Regions from separate parts of the Rhodococcus mengyinensis genome, predicted to be linked through region 3. Evidence: riboswitches for the same ligand, from Rfam matches in the RefSeq annotation. Region 3 holds a riboswitch; each other region holds the start of a gene.

Region 1 (6,033 bases), on a different contig from region 3:
GCATCCTCAGCCGCGTCGGGTTGAGGCCGTCGCGGACGGGAAGCGGGGCGTCGGGCACCTCGTCACGGTAGTCGACAGGCTGCGGAAATCCGCCGTTGACCGCCGGGGGACTCGAGGTTACTATCCGGTAAGTTTGTGACGCGGGCCACCCTGACTGGCCGCTGAGGCGCGTCATCGGGATTTCACGGGGGTTCGAAGTGATCGTGCGTCGATGGGCGTTTCGACCGGGTGCGGTGGCAGTCGCTCTGGCGATGGGGGTGGGGCTCGCGGTGGTGCCCACGGTGACGGCGTCGGCGGATCCGACGGGTGGGGCGGCCGGGGCCGCGTGGAACGCGGCGGTCGACGCGCCGCCCGAGTACCCGGTGATCGCGATCGACTGGGATGTCCCCATCACCATGAGCGACGGAACGGTGCTGAAGGCCAACGTCTATCGCCCCGCGGACGCCTCCGGCACGCCGATCGACACCAGGATGCCGTCGGTTCTGGGCGTCACGCCGTACACGAAGCTGGTCGGCAACGTCGTCGATTCCGTGTTCGCGGTGCCGGGACTCGAGGACACCGTCGTCGACCTGGTGAACTCGTTCGATCTCGCCGGAACCCCGTTCGACGGTGTCGGCGAAGCGGCGAAGGTGCTCACCGGTGGCGGCATGCGCGTCTTCGGCATCAACCGCGACCTCGTCCGGAACGGGTACACCCAGGTGGTGGTCGATGCGCGGGGCACCGGCTTCTCCCAGGGGGAATGGCAGGCGCTCGGTCCGCTCGAGCAACAGGACTCCGTCGAGATCATCGACTGGATGAGCAAGCAGGAATGGTCCGACGGCACGGTCGGCATGGCGGGGGTGTCCTATTCGGGAATCAACTCGCTGCAGGCCGCGGGGCATCAGCCGCCGGCGTTGAAGGCCATCTTCCCGACCGAACCGGGCAACGATCTGCTCCGCGACATCGTCGGAACGGGCGGTGGTCTCGGCGTGGGATTCATGCCGCTGTGGCTGTCGCTGGTCAACGGTCTCAAGTTCGTTCCCGACGTCCAGGCCATCGCGCAGGGACGCTTCGACCAGCAGTGGCTGCAGGATCGGTTGCGGGATCCGCTGACGCTCTTCCCCGCACTGATCGAGGCCATGACCGCGCCGGACATCAACGGTCTCGACCCCGGCACGCTGCGGGTGGCGCAGGACGGCCAGTTCTACGAGGAGCGGAAGGCGCAGGCCGCGAACATCGAGGTGCCGACGATGCTCTACGGCGCGTGGCACGACATCTTCGCGAACAGCGAGCCGCGGGTCTACAACGACATCCCGCTGCCTGCCGGTGAGAAGCAGCTGATCATGAGCGATGCCTACCACATCTCGTTCGGTGGCGGCTTCGGTGAACAGGGTGCGCCGCCACGACTCGACGTCCTCGAACGCGCCTGGTTCGACAAGTGGCTGAAGGGCATCGACAACGGCATCGACGAGTACGGCCCGGTCACGCTGTACCAGCAGGGCAACGGCTGGACCACCACCGATCAGTTCCCGCGGGCCGGTGTCGACTACCAGCGGATGTACCTGTCGGGTGCCCCCAGTGGCACCGCCGGGCACGCCGCCCACGACGGCAGCCTGGTGTCGGCGAAACCCGGCGGCGCAGCACGACTCACCGTCGCACCCGGCCTTCGCGGGCTCTGTTCCCGCGACGGCGCACAGGGCACCGCAGGCGCGGCCGTCGTCTTCGGATCGGTGTGCAGCAAGGACTCCCGGTTCGCCGAGGCCGAGGGACTGACGTTCACCAGCGCCCCCGTCGCGCAGCCGACCGAGCTGTCGGGTCCGGTCAATCTGCACCTCGAAACGGTGCTCGACGCCCCGGACGGATTCTGGGCGGTGACACTGAACGACGTCGCACCGGACGGCACGTCGACCCCGCTCACCAATGGTGCGCTCACCGCTTCCATGCGGGCCGTGGACGATTCGAAGAGCACCAAGTCGGCGAACGGCGACTACACCGAACCGCACCACTATCTGACGGTGGACGCGCGTCAGCCGCTGGTGCCGGGTGAAGTGACACCGGTGGACATCAACTTCGTGCCCACCGACGCCGTCCTCGCGCCGGGGCACCGGCTGCGCGTCGACGTGTACGCGGGGAGCGTCCCCCGATACCTGCCGCTCGGACCGATTCTGGCCGACAGCCAACTGAAGCCGCAGCACGTCGCGTTGTCCCCGGATCGGCCGAGTTTCCTCAATCTGCCGCTGGTCGGAGCGCAGGCGTGGTGAAAGGTTCACGCCAACTCCCGAGATCCGTAGGGTTGACGCCATGACCAAGTGGACAGCTTCGGACATCGTCGATCAGAGCGGCCGCACGTTCGTCGTCACGGGCGCCAACAGTGGTCTGGGGGAGGTGGCCGCGCGGGCCCTGGGCAAGGCGGGGGCGCACGTCGTGCTGGCCTGCCGTAACACCCACAAGGGGGAGGTCGTCGCACGGTCGATCGGTGACAACGCCGAGGTGCGCCGCCTCGATCTGTCCGACCTCGCCTCGGTGCGCGAGTTCGCCGCCGGCGTCGAGTCCGTCGACGTGCTCGTGAACAACGCCGGCGTGATGGCGGTTCCGCAGCGCACGACCGCCGACGGATTCGAAATGCAGATCGGCACAAACCATCTCGGGCACTTCGCGTTGACCGGCCTGCTGCTCGACAAGATCACCGATCGGGTCGCCACGATGTCGAGTGCGGCACATCAGGCGGGAACGATTCACCTCGACGACCTCAACTGGGAACGCCGCAAGTACAACCGCTGGAGCGCGTACGGGCAGTCGAAACTCGCGAATCTGCTGTTCACGTACGAGTTGCAGCGCAGGCTGTCCGCGGCGGGGTCACCCGTCAAAGCGGTGGCCGCGCACCCCGGTTACGCATCGACCAATCTGCAGGCCCACACCGAGTCGGTGCAGGACAAGCTGATGGCCGTCGGCAACCGGATCTTCGCGCAGTCGGCGGAGATGGGGGCGCTGCCGATGCTGTACGCGGCAACGGCATCCGACGTGATCGGTGGCAGCTACATCGGGCCGGACGGCCTGTTCGAGCAGCGTGGCCACCCGAAGGTGGTGGGCTCCAACAAGAAGTCGCGGGACGAGCACACCGCGCGGGCGCTGTGGGCGCTGTCGGAGGACCTGACGGGCGTCGAGTTCACGTTCGGGTGACGCGACGCCCGTCAGGTTGCTCAGTCTTCGGTGACCTCGAGGGAGACGTCGATGTTGCCGCGGGTGGCGTTGGAGTAGGGGCACACCTGGTGTGCCTTCTCGGTCAACTCGAGCGCCTCGGCGCGGGGCAGGTGGGGCAGGGAAACCTCGAGAGTGACGGCGAGACCGAATCCGCCGCTGTCCGTCGGGCCGATGCCGACGCGGGCGCCGACGGCCGAGTCGGCGACGTTCGCCTTCGCCTGACGGCCGACCAACTGGAGCGCGGAGTGGAAGCAGGCCGCGTATCCGGCGGCGAACAACTGCTCGGGGTTGGTGCCGTCGCCGGACCCGCCCATCTCGGTGGGGATCGCGAGGTTCAGGTCGAGCTTGCCGTCGGACGTGCGGGCGTGGCCGTTGCGGCCTTCTCCGGTCGCGAGGGCTTCGGCGGTGTAGACGATCTTCATGGTTACTTCTCTCCTGTAGGGGTGGTGAAGCTGTGAAGTGACTCGGTGAGCCGCGACAGGGTGTCCCGGAGGGCGACGAGTTCGTCGATCTCCATTCCCGTCGAGTCGGCGAGTTCGGCGGGGATGCCCTCCGCGGCGGCGCGGAGGGCCGCACCCTTCTCGGTGAGGTGGATCCCGACCCGGCGCTCGTCGGCCGAGGAGCGCCGGCGTTCGACCAGGCCCAGGGTTTCGAGCCGCTTGAGCAGTGGAGACAGCGTGCCGGTGTCGAGGTCGAGGGCGTCGCAGATCTCACGTACTCCGCGGCCGTCCCGTTCCCAGAGCACCAACAGCACGAGGTACTGCGGGTAGGTCACTCCCAACGAGTCGAGCATCGACCGGTATCTCGCCGTCATGGCCCGGGAAGCCGAGTACAGGGCGAAGCACACCTGGCGGTCGAGGGTGAGGTTGTCGGTCACCACTGAATAGTTGCACACAACTAGGTTGTGCACAACTATGAACTGGAATCGGTGATTGCGCTTACACTGTTGGCCAGTGACACGGGGTGCTGCCCGGCGACGAGCCGGACGGCTGAGAACAGACCCGTCGAACCTGAACTGGGTAATGCCGGCGAAGGGATGTCGCGGAGACGCCCGTATGCGCTCATCCGATGTCTCGTCGCCGACCGAACGGAAGGTGACAGCATGCAGCTCGACAAGCAGATCGTCCTGGTGACCGGCGGTGGGCGGGGCCTCGGCGCCGCCATCGTGCGGTCGTTCGCGGCGCAGAACGCGCGGGTGATCGTGAACTACCGGAACAGCCGGGACGCGGCCGAAGAACTCGCGGCGTCCCTGGGCGCGGACCGTGCGGTCGCGCTCCGGGCAGACGTCACCGATGCCGGACAGGTGGCGGCCCTGTTCTCCGCGGCGGAGGAGCACTTCGGCTCCCCGGTGACCACGGTGATCAACAACGCGCTCGCCGACTTCTCCTTCAACGGCGACGCACGCGACAAGGCGGACGTCATCACGTGGGAGTCCTTCGACTCGCAGCTGCGTGGCAGCGTGAAGGCGACGCTGCACACGACGCAGGCCGCGCTGCCGGGCATGCGTTCGCTCGGGTTCGGCCGGATCGTGAACATCGGCACCAACCTGTTCCAGAACCCCGTCGTCCCGTACCACGACTACACGGCCGCCAAGGCCGCCGCGCTGTCGCTGACCCGCACCCTCGCCGCCGACCTCGGTCCCGACGGCATCACCGTCAACATGGTCTCGGGCGGGCTGCTCCGCACCACCGACGCGAGCGCCGCCACTCCCGACGAGGTATTCGACCTCATCGCGGCGGGCACCCCGCTGCAGCGCGTCACCACCCCGGACGAATTCGCCGACGCGGTGCTGTTCTTCGCGTCCCCGTGGTCGCGGTCGGTGACCGGCCAGAACCTCGTCGTCGACGGCGGACTGGTCAAGGACTGACATGACCGACGTCCGGCAACTGCACTTCAACGCATTCCTCTACAGCTGCGGGCACCACGGCGCCGCGTGGCGGCACCCCTCGTCCCAGGTGGAGCGACTCTGCGACATCGCCTACTACGAGGAGTTGGCGCAGACCGCGGAGCGGGGCTGCCTCGACGCGGTGTTCTTCGCGGACGGGCATTCGGTGCGCGACCCCGCGTCCGGAGGCATGTGGTTCCTGGAACCGCTCACCGCGCTGTCCGCGATGGCGCGGGCGACGGAGCGGGTCGGACTGGTGACGACGGTGTCCACCACGTTCTACACACCGTTCCACGCCGCCCGGATGCTGGCGTCGCTCGACCACATCAGCGGCGGGCGCGCCGGCTGGAACGTGGTGACGTCGATGTTCGACGCCGAAGCGCGCAACCACGGGCTCGAGGAGATGCCGCCGCACGACGAACGCTATTCGCGTGCCGCGGAATTCGTCGACGTGGCACTCGCCCTGTGGGATTCGTGGGCGCCCGACGCGCTCGTGCTCGACCGGGACGGCATCTTCGCGGACCCGGCCAAGGTGAAGCCGGTCGAGCATCGGGGAAAGCATTTCCTCGTGGACGGTCCGCTGAACGTGCCGCACTCGCCGCAGGGTCGTCCCGTGCTGTTCCAGGCGGGCGCGTCCGATCAGGGCCGCGACCTGGCCGCCCGGTGCGCCGAGGGCATCTACGCCGTCGCCTACGACCTCACGGCCGCGCAGAGCTACTACGACGACGTGAAGCGGCGCATCCGCGCGGCGGGCCGCGACGCCGACGCGGTGACCGTGATGCCCGGTCTCGTGACCTATGTCGGTTCGACCACCGAGGAGGCCCGGCAGAAGAAGGCGGAACTCGACGCGCTCCTGCCCGTCGAACAGTCGCTGGCGCAGTTGTCGATGTTCGTCCAGCAGGACTGCAGTGCCTGGGAACTGGACGCTCCCGTTCCCGCGCTGCCGCCGCTGTCGGAGTTCACCGGGC
Region 2 (6,033 bases), on a different contig from region 3:
GACCCGACACGTCCACGCGCCCGACGTCCATCTGGCACGGCACGCTCGAGGGCCTGAAGTTCGTGTGGCACAACCGGCTCCTGCGCACGATCGCTCTGGTCGACATGGCGGTGGTCGCGCTGTACATGCCCGTCGAATCGGTGGTGTTCCCGGTGTACTTCACCGAACTCGACAAGCCCGCGCAACTGGGTTCGGTGCTGATGGCGCTCAGCATCGGCGGCGTGGTGGGTGCCCTCGCGTACGGACCGCTCGCGCCGTATGTGTCGCGCAGGATGCTGATGGTGGTGGCGGTGACGGTGCTGGGCGCGGCCATGGTCGCGATGGCGTTCCTGCCGCCGCTGTGGGCGATTCTGGCGCTGGCCCTCCTCCAGGGTCTCGTGTTCGGTCCGGTCGGCCCGATCGCCAACTACGCCATGCAGACTCGTAGTCCGGAGCACATGCGCGGGCGCGTCACCGGGGTCATGACGTCCACCGCGTACGCCGCGGGTCCGCTGGGTTACCTGCTGGCCGGTCCCCTCCTCGACAAGTGGGGAATCCAGCCGACCTTCTTCGTGCTCGCGATCCCGGTCCTGATCATCGGGCTGGCCTGCTTCGCGCTGCCCGTCCTGAAGGAACTGGACGACAAGGTCCCCGTCAGTTGAAGCCCATGACGTCGTTGCCCCACGCGATCCGCATCTCGTGGTCCGGGTCCTTCACGAGGGTGTCCGCGCCGTCGATCAGCAACGTCGAGCGGTTCTCCTCGTCGTAGGGCGCCCAGTGCTTGGACCCGTCCAACGCGGCGGGGACACCGTGCCGCGCGAACGCGAGCCACCGGCGCTGGATCCGGCCCGACACCTCGAGCGCCGTCTTCCGGCCCCCGAGCCAGAACGTCGGGTCGATGTTGAGGGTATCGAAATTGCCGAAGACGTACGGGAGTTCGGTGGCGTGGCCGGCTCCGATCCGTGCGGCCTTGAGCATCGGCGTGGCCTGATCGAACCGGTACATCCATGTCGGCGAGTGCCGGCTGTGGGCGTCGGCCACCCACAGGGCGGGCATCCGGAACGCGGCGTCCCTCGACATCGCGAGCGCGCCCTTCGGCTTTCCGCGGTCCGGATACGCCGACAGGATGTCGGCGAGGCGGGCGGCGGGCAGTTCCGGGTGATCGGCCGCGATCGCCCTCAGCATCTCCTGCACCGAATCCGACGTGACCGGCAGCAGAGGCGATTTCATGAACTTGAAGATCGACGACTCGTCCTTGTTGGAACCGATGATGAGAGGGATGCGGTGGGAGTGCCCCTTCTGGAACGCGGCCACCGGGTAACGGGGCAGGAAGTCGCGGTCCACCACGGGCGCCATCGCGAGCGTGCCCGGAATCCTCGTCGGCACCTCGTTGACGAGCGTGTCGCTGGCCTCGATCACCGTGCGGTACGGAAGGTGCAGCAGGGTGTCGATCTGCGCGGGTTCCACCTCGAGGATGTCGAGGAACTGTTTCGCGACGGTGGCCGCCCGCTCGCTCCCGTAGACCGACGTGGCGGGCGGGCTCTGGGCGATCGCGCGGTGGAACAGCCCCTCCGCGCTCGGACACGTCATCAGCGTGGTGATCGACCCGGCTCCGGACGACTCCCCGAACACCGTCACCTCGTCCGGGTCACCGCCGAACGACGCGATGTTGTCGCGGACCCATTCGAGGGCTGCGACCTGGTCGCGCAGCCCACAGTTGGTCTCGAACACTCGCTCGGCCGTCGAGAACGACGACAGGTCGAGGAAGCCGAGCGCTCCCACCCGGTAGTTGAACGAGACCAGCACGACGTCGCCGATTGTGGACAGGATGCGCCCGTTGTAGATGCCCTGAGCTGCGGTTCCCAGGCAGTAGGCACCGCCGTGGATCCACACCATCACCGGCCGCGGGGTGCCGTCGGGTCTCGGGGCCCAGACGTTGACGGACAGGCAGTCCTCGTCCATCTCGAGTCCCGCGTCGATGGGGACGGCGGTGCCGTGCCCCTGCGGCGCCATCGGGCCGAAGTCGACGCAGTCGCGCACACCCTCCCACGGTGCGGGCGGGGCCGGGGCGCGGAACCGCAGATCGCCGACGGGGGCCGCGGCGAACGGAATGCCCTTCCACGCGTAGACGTCGCCCTCGGGGTAGCCACGCACCTCACCGTCCCGCGCGCGGACGACGAGCGTGTCGCCGGACTTGTCGACCTCCACGGACGAATCTCCTCACGCATCACGTTCCGGGAATCTCTCGCCAAACTACCAACGATGAGCAGGCAGGACCGATCGAACGCGACATAGATCAACAGTGCGCTAACATTCCCGCGTGGCCGCATGGACCGATTCCGAGGGCAGGAGCCTCCTCGACTACCCGCGCCCGTCCGTGGCGGTCGACGTCGCCGTCCTCACCGTCGACGGCCCGGAACTGAAAGTTCTTGTGGTTCCCCGTCGTTCGGGCCGGACCGCCCTCCCCGGCACGTTCCTCCACCAGGGTGAGCGACTGCGGGACGCCGCCGAGCGGTGCCTGCGGATCAAGGCCGGCCTGACGGGCACCGAATTCCATCAGCTGGCGATGCTGGACGATCCCGGCCGCGACGATCGCGGGTGGGTGCTGTCGATGACGCACGGCGCCGCGCTGCCCCGCACGGCACTCCCCCGCGACACGATGTTGGTCACCGTCGACGACGACCGGGTGAGGCAGGACCTGGCGTTCGACCACGCGGACGTCGTCGCCCTCGCCGTCGCCGACCTGAGAGAGCGGTACGCGCGGGCCGTCGACCCGTCCGGCCTGGCCGGCGACACGTTCACGGTGCTCGAACTCCGCCGGGTGTACGAGGTGGTGTTCGGGCGTCCACTGCCGAAGGACTCGTTCCGGCGGCACCTGATGCCGGCCCTCGAGAACACCGGCGACATGGCCGTCGTCGGAACCGGCCGGCCCGCGGAGATCTACCGGCGCGGCCCCGCACCCCTCCCGCCGAGCGCGGCCGCGTTCCTCGCCGGCTGAGCCCCTCCACCGACCCTGGCCTTTCCGCCCGCGGCACGGCCGGTGCTAGGGTCGGCTTGTTCTGACACGGGGTGCTCCGCACGGGCGGGGCTGAGAACACACCCGGGAACCTGCTCAGGTAATGCTGACGAAGGGATGTCAACGTTGTGAATAGCTCTGTCCAAGATGCTGCCGGCGCCGGCCAGCACGCCCGATTCACGGACCACTTGTGGGACCGGACCAAGGTGCTACGCGAGGCGATCGACGAACTCGAGTTCCTGCGCCGCCTCGGCGACGGAACGCTGCCGCTGGACGTGTTCCGCACGTACATCGAGCAGGATTTCCTGTACCTGACCGGGTACGCGAAGGCCCTCTCACTGGTGGCCGCGCACGCGCCGGGCCCGGTCGAGGCCGGCTTCTGGGCGGGCTCGGCCGCGGAGGCCGCCACGGTCGAGGCCGCGTTGCACCAGAATCTGCTGACCAGCGGACGACTCCCCGAGTCGGACGTGGAGCCGCTGCATTCGCCGGCCTGCCTCGGGTACATCTCCTACCTGACGGCCGTCGCCGCCACCGAGCCGTACGCAGTGGCCGCCGCGGCGGTGCTGCCCTGCTTCTGGATCTACGCCGACGTCGGGCACCGGCTCGCGGCGAGCGCCCGTGAGGTGCTCTCCACCGACCCGTCGCACCCGTACGCACAGTGGGTGACCACCTACGACGCGGAGGAGTTCCACGCCGCCGTCGCGAGGGCCCGCGAACTCGTGGACGCGGCGGCCGAGGCCGCGACCGATGCTCAGCGCGAGGCGATGGCGGAGGCGTTCGTGATCGCCAGCCGCTACGAACTCATGTTCTGGGACACCGCTCTCAACAAGCAGGAATGGCCGGCGTCGTGACACTCTTCTCTCGTACCAAGCGCGCTGCCACCGCAGCCGTCGTCCTGGTCTCCGCCCTGTCGCTGCTCACCGGTTGCGCCGGTGACTCCCAGTCCGGCGACACCATCCGGTTCGCACTCGACTGGACACCGAACACCAACCACACCGGCCTGTTCGTCGCCCAGCAGGAAGGCTGGTTCGCGGACGCCGGCCTCGACGTGCAGGTGCTGCCCTACAACGACACCTCGCCCGACACCCTGGTCGACGCCGGCAACGCGGAGTTCGGTGTGAGCTTCCAGAGTTCGGCGACGTTCTCGAAGGCCGCGGGCGCACAGACCACGTCGGTGATGGCTCCGCTGCAGCACTGGGCGACGGGCATCGCGGTGAAGGCGGATCGCGCCGACATCACCCGCCCCCGGGATCTGGACGGCAAGATCTACGCCGGGTTCGCGGACCCGGACGGCGAGGAGACGCTGAAGCAGATCATCCGCAACGACGGCGGCAAGGGCGAATTCACCACCGTCACGCTCGGCACCTCGGCCTACGAGGCCGTGTACTCCGGCACCGCCGACTTCACCGTCTCGTTCTTCGGCTGGGAGGGCATCGAGGCCGAGCACCAGGGCACGCCGATGCGTTACTTCCACTACACCGACTACGGCTTCCCGGATGCGTACGCGCTCGTCATCGAGGGCAACGAGCAGTGGATGGCCGACCATCCCGAGCAGGCCCGCAAGTTCGTCCAGGCCCTGCAGCGCGGATACCAGTTCGCCGCCGACCGGCCGGACGAGGCCGCGCAGATACTGATCGACGCCAACCCCGGCGCCTTCACCGACGAGTCCCTCGTGCGGGAGAGCCAGCAGATGCTGTCCTCCGAGTACATGAAGGACAGTTCCGGCAAGGTCGGGACACAGACGGCCGAGCAGTGGGCGGGGTACTCCGGTTTCCTGTTCCAGCACGGCCTGCTCACCGGCCCCGACGGGGCACCGCTGACCACGGAACCCGACTGGTCGACGTACTTCACCAATGAGTACCTCACTCAGCCCTGACCCGAGTCTGCGCACCACGGCCCCGGGCACGTCCCCGCTGCTGCGGCGGGTGCTGCCCGCGGTCGTGGTCGTGGCACTGCTGGTCGTCGCGTGGCAGGTGTACGTGACGGTCAGCGGAATCCGGCCGCAGGTGCTGCCGTCGCCGCTGCGGGTGGTCCAGCAGGGCTGGCGGGCGCGGGACGCCATCTCCGGTCACGCCTCCGCGACACTGCAGGTGACGCTGATCGGGTTCGCCGTCTCCCTGCTCTTCGCGTGGGCCCTCGCCGTACTCGTGGACTTCTCGCCGTGGCTGCGCCGCGCGTTCGTTCCGCTGTTCGTCGTGTCGCAGACACTGCCGATCATCGCGATCGCGCCGCTGATGATCATCTGGTTCGGATTCGGTCTGCTGCCGAAGATTCTCGTGATCGCCCTCGCCACGTTCTTCCCGATGACGATCGGTCTGATCGAGGGTTTCGCCGCGGCCGACCGGGAGGCGGGCGCGTTGTTGCGCAGCATGGGCGCCTCACGGTGGCAGGAATTCCGCTACGTGCGGCTTCCGTCGGCGATCCCCCGGTTCTTCACCGCCCTGCGCATCGGCATCACGTACGCCGTGGTGGGTGCCGTGTTCGCCGAATACGTCGGGGCCACGTCCGGTCTCGGCATCTACATGGCGACGCAGAAGAACTCCTTCCGCACCGACCTCGTGCTGGCGGCGGTGCTCGTGACCGCCGTGATCAGCGTCAGCCTCTACCTGCTCACCTTCGCGGTCGAGCGCGTCGTCGCCCCGTGGATCAAGAACGAAAGGGCTCGGCATGAGTGACACCGCGCGCGTCGCACTGTCCGGTCTGAGCAAGGGATTCCCGGTCCGCGGCGGCATCCGGCCCGTCCTCGACGACGTCTCGTTCACCGTCGAACCGGGTGAGTTCGTGTCGGTGATCGGCCCCAGCGGGTGTGGGAAGAGCACCGCGTTCTCCATGCTCGCCGGTCTCGATCAACCCGACTCCGGCACCGTCACGATCGGCGGCGAACCGGTGCGTCCCGCGGGGAGTGGTCCCGCGAAATGCGCGTACATGCCGCAGAAGGACCTGCTGTTCCCGTGGCGCACCGTCCTCGACAACACCACTCTCGGACTCGAGGTGCAGGGCGTGCCCCGGAAGCAGGCGCGGGACAAGGCCCGGGAATT
Region 3 (6,033 bases):
GCACGCCGAATCCGGAGACCCCGCCGACCGCGTCCGACATCTGCGGCAGGAACGGATCGAAATCCGGTTGCTTACCGTCGGCGATCTGGTTGTTGAAGGAGTTGATGCTCGCCTTGGCGCTCAGCCCGATGACCGCGGCGAGGCCGAGACCCAGCACGATGATGATGACCGTGCACCACCACGGCGACCTCGTCGACGTGATCTTGATCCGTTCGGCATTGAGAACAGCCATTACAGTGCACCCCTCATCACATCTTCGACGCCCTCTGCGTGGTACTGCACGTCGTCTCCGGTCAACTTCATGAAGGCGTCCTCCAGCGATCCACGCTGAGATGCCAACTCGTGCAGGACGATGCCCTGCGAACCGGCGATCCCGCCGACGACGTCCGTCGACGAATCCACCACGACGAGCGCCTGCTGCCCGTCGGATCCGTCCTCGCGCACGGTGAGCCCGTTGGACGTGAGCGCGCTGCGCAGCGCGTCCAGCTGTGGGCTCCGCACGCGCACCGTCGATTCCGAGGACTTGCTGACGAACTCGGACACGGTGGTGTCGGCGATCAGACGCCCCCGGCCGATGACCACCAGATGTTCGGCGGTGAGCGCCATCTCGGACAGCAGGTGGCTCGACACCAGCACGGTGCGTCCCTCCGCGGCGAGGCGCTGCATGAACTTCCGGATCCAGACGATGCCCTCCGGGTCGAGCCCGTTCACCGGCTCGTCGAACAGCAGCACCTTCGGGTCGCCGAGGAGCGTGGCGGCCAGGCCCAGTCGCTGGGACATGCCGAGCGAGAACCCGCCTGCCTTCTTCCCGGCCACCTCGGTGAGCCCGACGAGGTGCAGCACCTCGTCGACCCGGCTCTTGGGCAGCGAGTTGGACGCCGCCATCCACTGCAGGTGGGCGCGGGCCGAGCGGTTGGGGTGCACCCATTTCGCGTCGAGCAGTGCCCCCACCGTCCGCAGCGGCTGCACCAGCTCTCCGTACGGTTTGCCGTCGATCAACGCGGTGCCCGCCGTGGGGCGGTCCAGCCCGAGGATCATGCGCATGGTCGTCGATTTGCCTGCACCGTTCGGGCCGAGGAAGCCGGTGACCATACCCGGCTTGACGTTGAACGTCAGGTTGTCCACCGCCTTCGTCGCACCGAAGGTCTTTGAAAGTCCCCTCACTTCAATCATGGTGAGAAGGATGCCGGAACCTGCGGCCGGCGCGCATCGGCCGCAGGTCTACACCTGACTCGTCCCCTGGTACCGGTCGGACCCTGAGCGAGACCCCGACGCGACCCCGAGAACTACGACGACGCCTGCGCCCAGAACCGCTTGGGAATGCGGCCCGCGTGACGTGCCTCATAGCCCGCCACCACGGCCCCGCGCATCGCCGAAGCCATGAGTGCCGGGTCCTTCGCCCTGGTCACAGCCGTGGCCAGCAGCACGGCATCGCAGCCGAGTTCCATCGCGAGGGTCGCGTCGCTGGCGGTCCCGATGCCGGCGTCGAGGATGACGGGAACCCCGGCACCCTCCACGATCATCTGGATGTTGTGCGGGTTCGCGATACCGAGCCCGGTGCCGATCGGCGAACCCAGCGGCATCACGGCCACGCAGCCGACGTCCTCGAGCCTGCGGGCCAGCACCGGGTCGTCGGTGGTGTACGGCAGGACGATGAAACCGTCGTCGACCAGTTGCTCTGCAGCGCTGACCAACTCGATGGCGTCGGGCATCAGGGTGCGTTCGTCGGCGATGACCTCGAGCTTCACCCAATCGGTCTCGAGCGCCTCACGGGCGAGTTGCGCCGTCAGCACCGCCTCGGCCGCACCGCGACACCCGGCCGTGTTGGGCAGCGGCGCGATGTCGAGCCGGCGCAGCAGGTCCAGCACACCGGTGCCGCCTGCGGCGTCGACGCGGCGCATCGCGACCGTGGTCAGCTCGGTGCCGGACGCGACGAGCGCCTCTTCGAGCACCGTGAGGTTGGCGGCGCCGCCGGTGCCCATGATCAACCGTGAACCGAACGTGCGGCCCGCGATCGTGAGGCCCTTCTGCACGCCGGGCGTCGCGTCAGCCACCCTGCACCGCCGTGAGGATCTCGATCTCCCAGCCCCGGACCACGAGCTCGTCCCACCGGGCGCGCGGGAACACGGCGCCGTTCACTGCCACCGCGATGCCTTTGGTGGGCAGGTTCAGCACCTCCAGCAGCCCGGTGACGGTCAACGGTTCCGTGAACTCGTGGTCCTCGCCGTTGACGCTGATGCCGATCGGCACCACTAGTTGCTGCTCACTCATTTCTACCTCGCTACTTTCTCGAAACGTTCGGGGTCGGCGGCTTTCGCCTCGACCAGTGCCGAGCCCTCCAACAATGCCACCGTCGCGTCGGCGGTCACCGGGGTGAGCAGGATGCCGTTACGGCCGTGTCCCGTCGCCACCACGACCCGATCGGACACCCGGCCGATCAGCGGCAGGTTGTCCGGGGTCATCGGGCGCAGACCCGCCGAGGTCTCGCGCAGTTCGTACTCGCCGATGGCGGGCATCAGCGCCTCGGCGTCCGCGATCAGGTCCCGCACGCCGGCCACCGTGACCTGCGTGTCGTTGCCCGACTCGTACTGGGTGGCACCGACGACGATGCCGTCGGCCCGTGGCACCAGGTAGGCGGGCCTGCCGTGCACGCTGCCGCGGATGGTGCGGCCGGGCGCGGGGGTCACCCCGGGACGCGAGCGCAACCGCAGGATCTCGCCCTTCACGGGGCGAACCGGAAGCCCGGGCCACAGGGCCGGTGACGCGATGCCCGCGGTGACGACGATCTGGTCCGTGCTCAGCCGGTCGAGGCTGTGCACGGCCTCCCCGATCAGCTCCACTCCGGCGTCGACGGCGCACCGCTGCAACGCCTGCAACAGCAGCCTGTTGTCCACGGCCAGTTCGTCGACGGCCAAGAGTCCCAACCGGACTCCGCGACCCAGCATCGGCTCGAGGGCCCGAACTTCGGCGCGACCCAGGATCTGCAGTTCCCGCCCCTGCGCACCCACCCATTCGGCGATGGTCCGCAGGTCCTCCGCGTCGGCGCCGTCCAGCGCGACGGTGAGCGAACTCTCCGACGTGAACAGCTCGACGCCGGTCCCGGCCTCGAGTTCCTTCCCGAATTCGGGCCACCGGTCGAGCGACGCGCTCCCCAGTTCGAGGACGCTCTCCTCGCCGGGCCAGCCCTCGGACAACGGGGCGAGCATGCCGCCCGCCACCCAGGACGCTCCCGAACCGATCGACGGGTCGTACAGCCGTACCGACCACCCGTTGCGGGCTGCGCGCCACGCAATGGACAGGCCGATCACTCCGCCTCCGACGACGGATACCGATCTCGCCATTGAACTCCACCTCACTTCCTGCGCCGGCATGATCCGGGTCAGGTATGACGGTCGGGCTCGGCGTGAGCCCCTCTCAGCCCCACGTTCCCCGGGACTCCCGTGTTGCACTTTCACCGTAGAGGCTACCGTCATGCCGTGACCACCTCGCATCACAGCAACCTCACGGACCGTCGGCGCCGCCTCGGAACAGCACGTTTGTACCTGTGCACCGATGCTCGGCGCGAGAAGGGCGACCTGGCGCAGTTCGCCGAGGCCGCACTGTCCGGCGGCGTCGACATCATCCAGCTCCGCGACAAGGGCTCGGCCGGAGAGAAGAAGTTCGGCACGATGGACGCCCGGGACGAACTGGCGGCGCTGTCGGTGCTCGCGGCCGCGGCCAGGCGGCACGGAGCGCTGCTCGCGGTCAACGACCGCGCCGACATGGCGCTGGCGGCCGGGGCCGACGTGCTGCACCTCGGCCAGGGCGACCTGCCCGTCCCGTACGCACGGACCGTGGTGGGTTCCGACGTCCTGATCGGCCGCTCCACCCACAGTCGCGCGCAGGCCAGTCTCGCGGCGATCGAGGACGGCGTCGACTACTTCTGCACCGGTCCGGTGTGGGCCACCCCCACCAAGCCGGGGCGGACCGCGTCGGGCATCGATCTGGTGCGATCGACCGCCGACTCGGAGCCGAACCGCCCGTGGTTCGCGATCGGCGGCATCGACGAGTCCCGCGTTCCGGAGATCCTCGCCGCGGGGGCCTCCCGCATCGTCGTCGTGCGGGCCATCACCGAGGCCCGCGACCCGCAGGCCGCCGCGCGCTCGCTGTCCGCCCTGTTGCAGCAGAACGCGTAGTTACGGCTGGTCCAGCCAGTCCAGCACCGTAGCGGGCGGCAGGACCACGACTGTGGCCGGCAACTGTTCGATCAGGTCGGGGTCGGTGGTGACGAATGCCGTCACCGTTCCGAGCGTGGTGCCGTGGCCGGCCGGTTCGGCGAGGCTGCCGACCGCGTCCAGGGCTTCGAGCACCTCGACGCGCGGCAACCACCCGTAGGTGCCGTCGGGCAGGTGCACCGTGCGGGGCAGTGCCTTCGACAACTGCGCCAACGCGCCGCGTTCGCCCAGCACGTCGTGCCGGTCGAGCAGCAATCGCACCTCGGTGGTGCGCAGTTGCGGCCACCCCGCTTCGAATCCCGGGTGCAGCGGCAACCCGGCGACGTCGGTTTCCCGCACCCAGCGCAGTTCGGTGCTCTCGCCGTTCGCGACGGTGGGCAGTGGGCGCTCGGCGTCGGCGATCACCGTGGTGTAACTCCAGCCGCTCGCGGCCTTCATCGTGACGACCTCGGTGCGGACGCGGATGGCCGCGCTCTCGATGCCGGCTTCCTCGTGGGCCTCGCGCACCGCGGCGTGGGTGGTGGTCTCGTGGCTGTCCCGGGCACCGCCGGGCAACGCCCACGTACCGCCCTGGTGACTCCAGACCGCACGGTGCTGCAGCAGCACGGCCGGCGTCTCGTCGGGGAGCGGCGCACGCAGCAACAACCCGGCCGCACCGTGCTTGCCCCAATGACGACTGCCGTCCGGCCCGGTTGCCCAACCGTCACCGTCACCACGCATCGACTACCCCTGTCCGACCTGATGGGTCTCCCTGCAGTTCCCTCACACTAACGGTTTCTTCCGGAACTGCCCGTCGGCAGTCGTGAACCGACCGCTGCTTATATGCTCCCCACAAGGTGCGGCCATGACACGGGAGGGGTGCGAGGTGGTTCTGCGTGAGGCACCGTCGATCGAACCCCACGGCAGCCGCGCATTGTCTGCCGCCGCGGACGACGACGTCGACCCCGCGGTGGCGCGCCGCAAGGAACTGCGCGCGTTCCTGGCATCGACTCCCGCCAAACTCACCGCCCTCGGAGCCCTCCTGGTCCTGCTCACACTCGCGGCCGGGTTGGTGGCCGCCTCGACGGTGAACAGCAGGGAAGCCACTCTCGACAGCGTCCTCGCGGAGACGGAACCACTGTCGTTCTCGGCGCAGAACCTCTACAGCGCCCTGTCCGTGGCGGATGCCGCGGCCACGACGGCATTCATCTCCGGCGGTCTCGAACCTCCCGAACTCCGCGACATCTACGCGCAGGCGATCGGCACGGCCTCCGCCGACCTGGTGTACGCGTCGGGCGGTCTCGCGGCGAGCGACGTGGACAGCCGCCGACTGCTCGCCTCCATCTCCAGCGACCTCAGCGTCTACGCCGGTCTCGTCGAGACCGCGCGGGCCAACAATCGCACCGGCCATCCCGTCGGCGCGGCCTACCTCAGCGAGGCGTCCACGCTGATGCAGACGAGCATGCTGCCGATGGCGCAGCAGTTGCACGCCCAGCAGGAGGCTGACGTCGCGGACACGCAACGGGACTACTCCCGTCCGCCCTGGCTGGCGCTGATCCTGATCCTCGTCGCACTCGTCGCGCTGCTCGTCGCACAGATCGTCATCGCGAGACTCAGTCGGCGCACGTTCAATCTCGGGCTGATCGTGGCGTCGTCGTGCACGGCGATCCTCCTGGTGTGGATGCTGGTCGCCGGTCTGGTCTCCTCCGTCGACACCAAGCGGGCACTGACCGAGGGCGCCCGCCCGATGCACGAGTTGACCGCCGCCCGCATCCTGGCCCAGCAGGCGCGCACCGAGGAGACTCTCAAACTGGTCCGCCGCGACTCGAACGGTGACTAC

The links. A riboswitch is a leader RNA that binds a small molecule or an ion and turns the genes downstream of it on or off. The one in region 3 is predicted to bind thiamine pyrophosphate.
Region 1: another riboswitch for thiamine pyrophosphate. It lies ahead of ACNJ7E_RS05625 (3-oxoacyl-ACP reductase); the one in region 3 lies ahead of thiO (glycine oxidase ThiO).
Region 2: another riboswitch for thiamine pyrophosphate. It lies ahead of ACNJ7E_RS35910 (TenA family protein); the one in region 3 lies ahead of thiO (glycine oxidase ThiO).

The regions. Positions count from the first base shown of each region.
Region 1 covers NZ_JBLWIT010000038.1:192,644-198,676, reverse strand. Annotated here, with positions in the region: gene ACNJ7E_RS05650 (pseudouridine synthase) at 1-58, opposite strand, end outside; gene ACNJ7E_RS05645 (CocE/NonD family hydrolase) at 252-2,240, shown strand; gene ACNJ7E_RS05640 (oxidoreductase) at 2,281-3,159, shown strand; gene ACNJ7E_RS05635 (organic hydroperoxide resistance protein) at 3,180-3,602, opposite strand; gene ACNJ7E_RS05630 (MarR family winged helix-turn-helix transcriptional regulator) at 3,605-4,057, opposite strand; TPP riboswitch at 4,130-4,234, shown strand; gene ACNJ7E_RS05625 (3-oxoacyl-ACP reductase) at 4,283-5,047, shown strand; gene ACNJ7E_RS05620 (LLM class flavin-dependent oxidoreductase) at 5,049-6,033, shown strand, end outside.
Region 2 covers NZ_JBLWIT010000140.1:51,990-58,022, forward strand. Annotated here, with positions in the region: gene ACNJ7E_RS35895 (MFS transporter) at 1-641, shown strand, start outside; gene ACNJ7E_RS35900 (carboxylesterase/lipase family protein) at 634-2,187, opposite strand; gene ACNJ7E_RS35905 (NUDIX hydrolase) at 2,300-2,977, shown strand; TPP riboswitch at 3,035-3,130, shown strand; gene ACNJ7E_RS35910 (TenA family protein) at 3,124-3,846, shown strand; gene ACNJ7E_RS35915 (ABC transporter substrate-binding protein) at 3,831-4,871, shown strand; gene ACNJ7E_RS35920 (ABC transporter permease) at 4,849-5,670, shown strand; gene ACNJ7E_RS35925 (ABC transporter ATP-binding protein) at 5,663-6,033, shown strand, end outside.
Region 3 covers NZ_JBLWIT010000009.1:31,017-37,049, forward strand. Annotated here, with positions in the region: gene ACNJ7E_RS00545 (ABC transporter permease) at 1-232, opposite strand, end outside; gene ACNJ7E_RS00550 (ABC transporter ATP-binding protein) at 232-1,173, opposite strand; gene ACNJ7E_RS00555 (thiazole synthase) at 1,287-2,054, opposite strand; gene thiS (sulfur carrier protein ThiS) at 2,047-2,271, opposite strand; gene thiO (glycine oxidase ThiO) at 2,274-3,341, opposite strand; TPP riboswitch at 3,340-3,452, opposite strand; gene thiE (thiamine phosphate synthase) at 3,477-4,175, shown strand; gene ACNJ7E_RS00575 (NUDIX hydrolase) at 4,176-4,934, opposite strand; gene ACNJ7E_RS00580 (hypothetical protein) at 5,059-6,033, shown strand, end outside.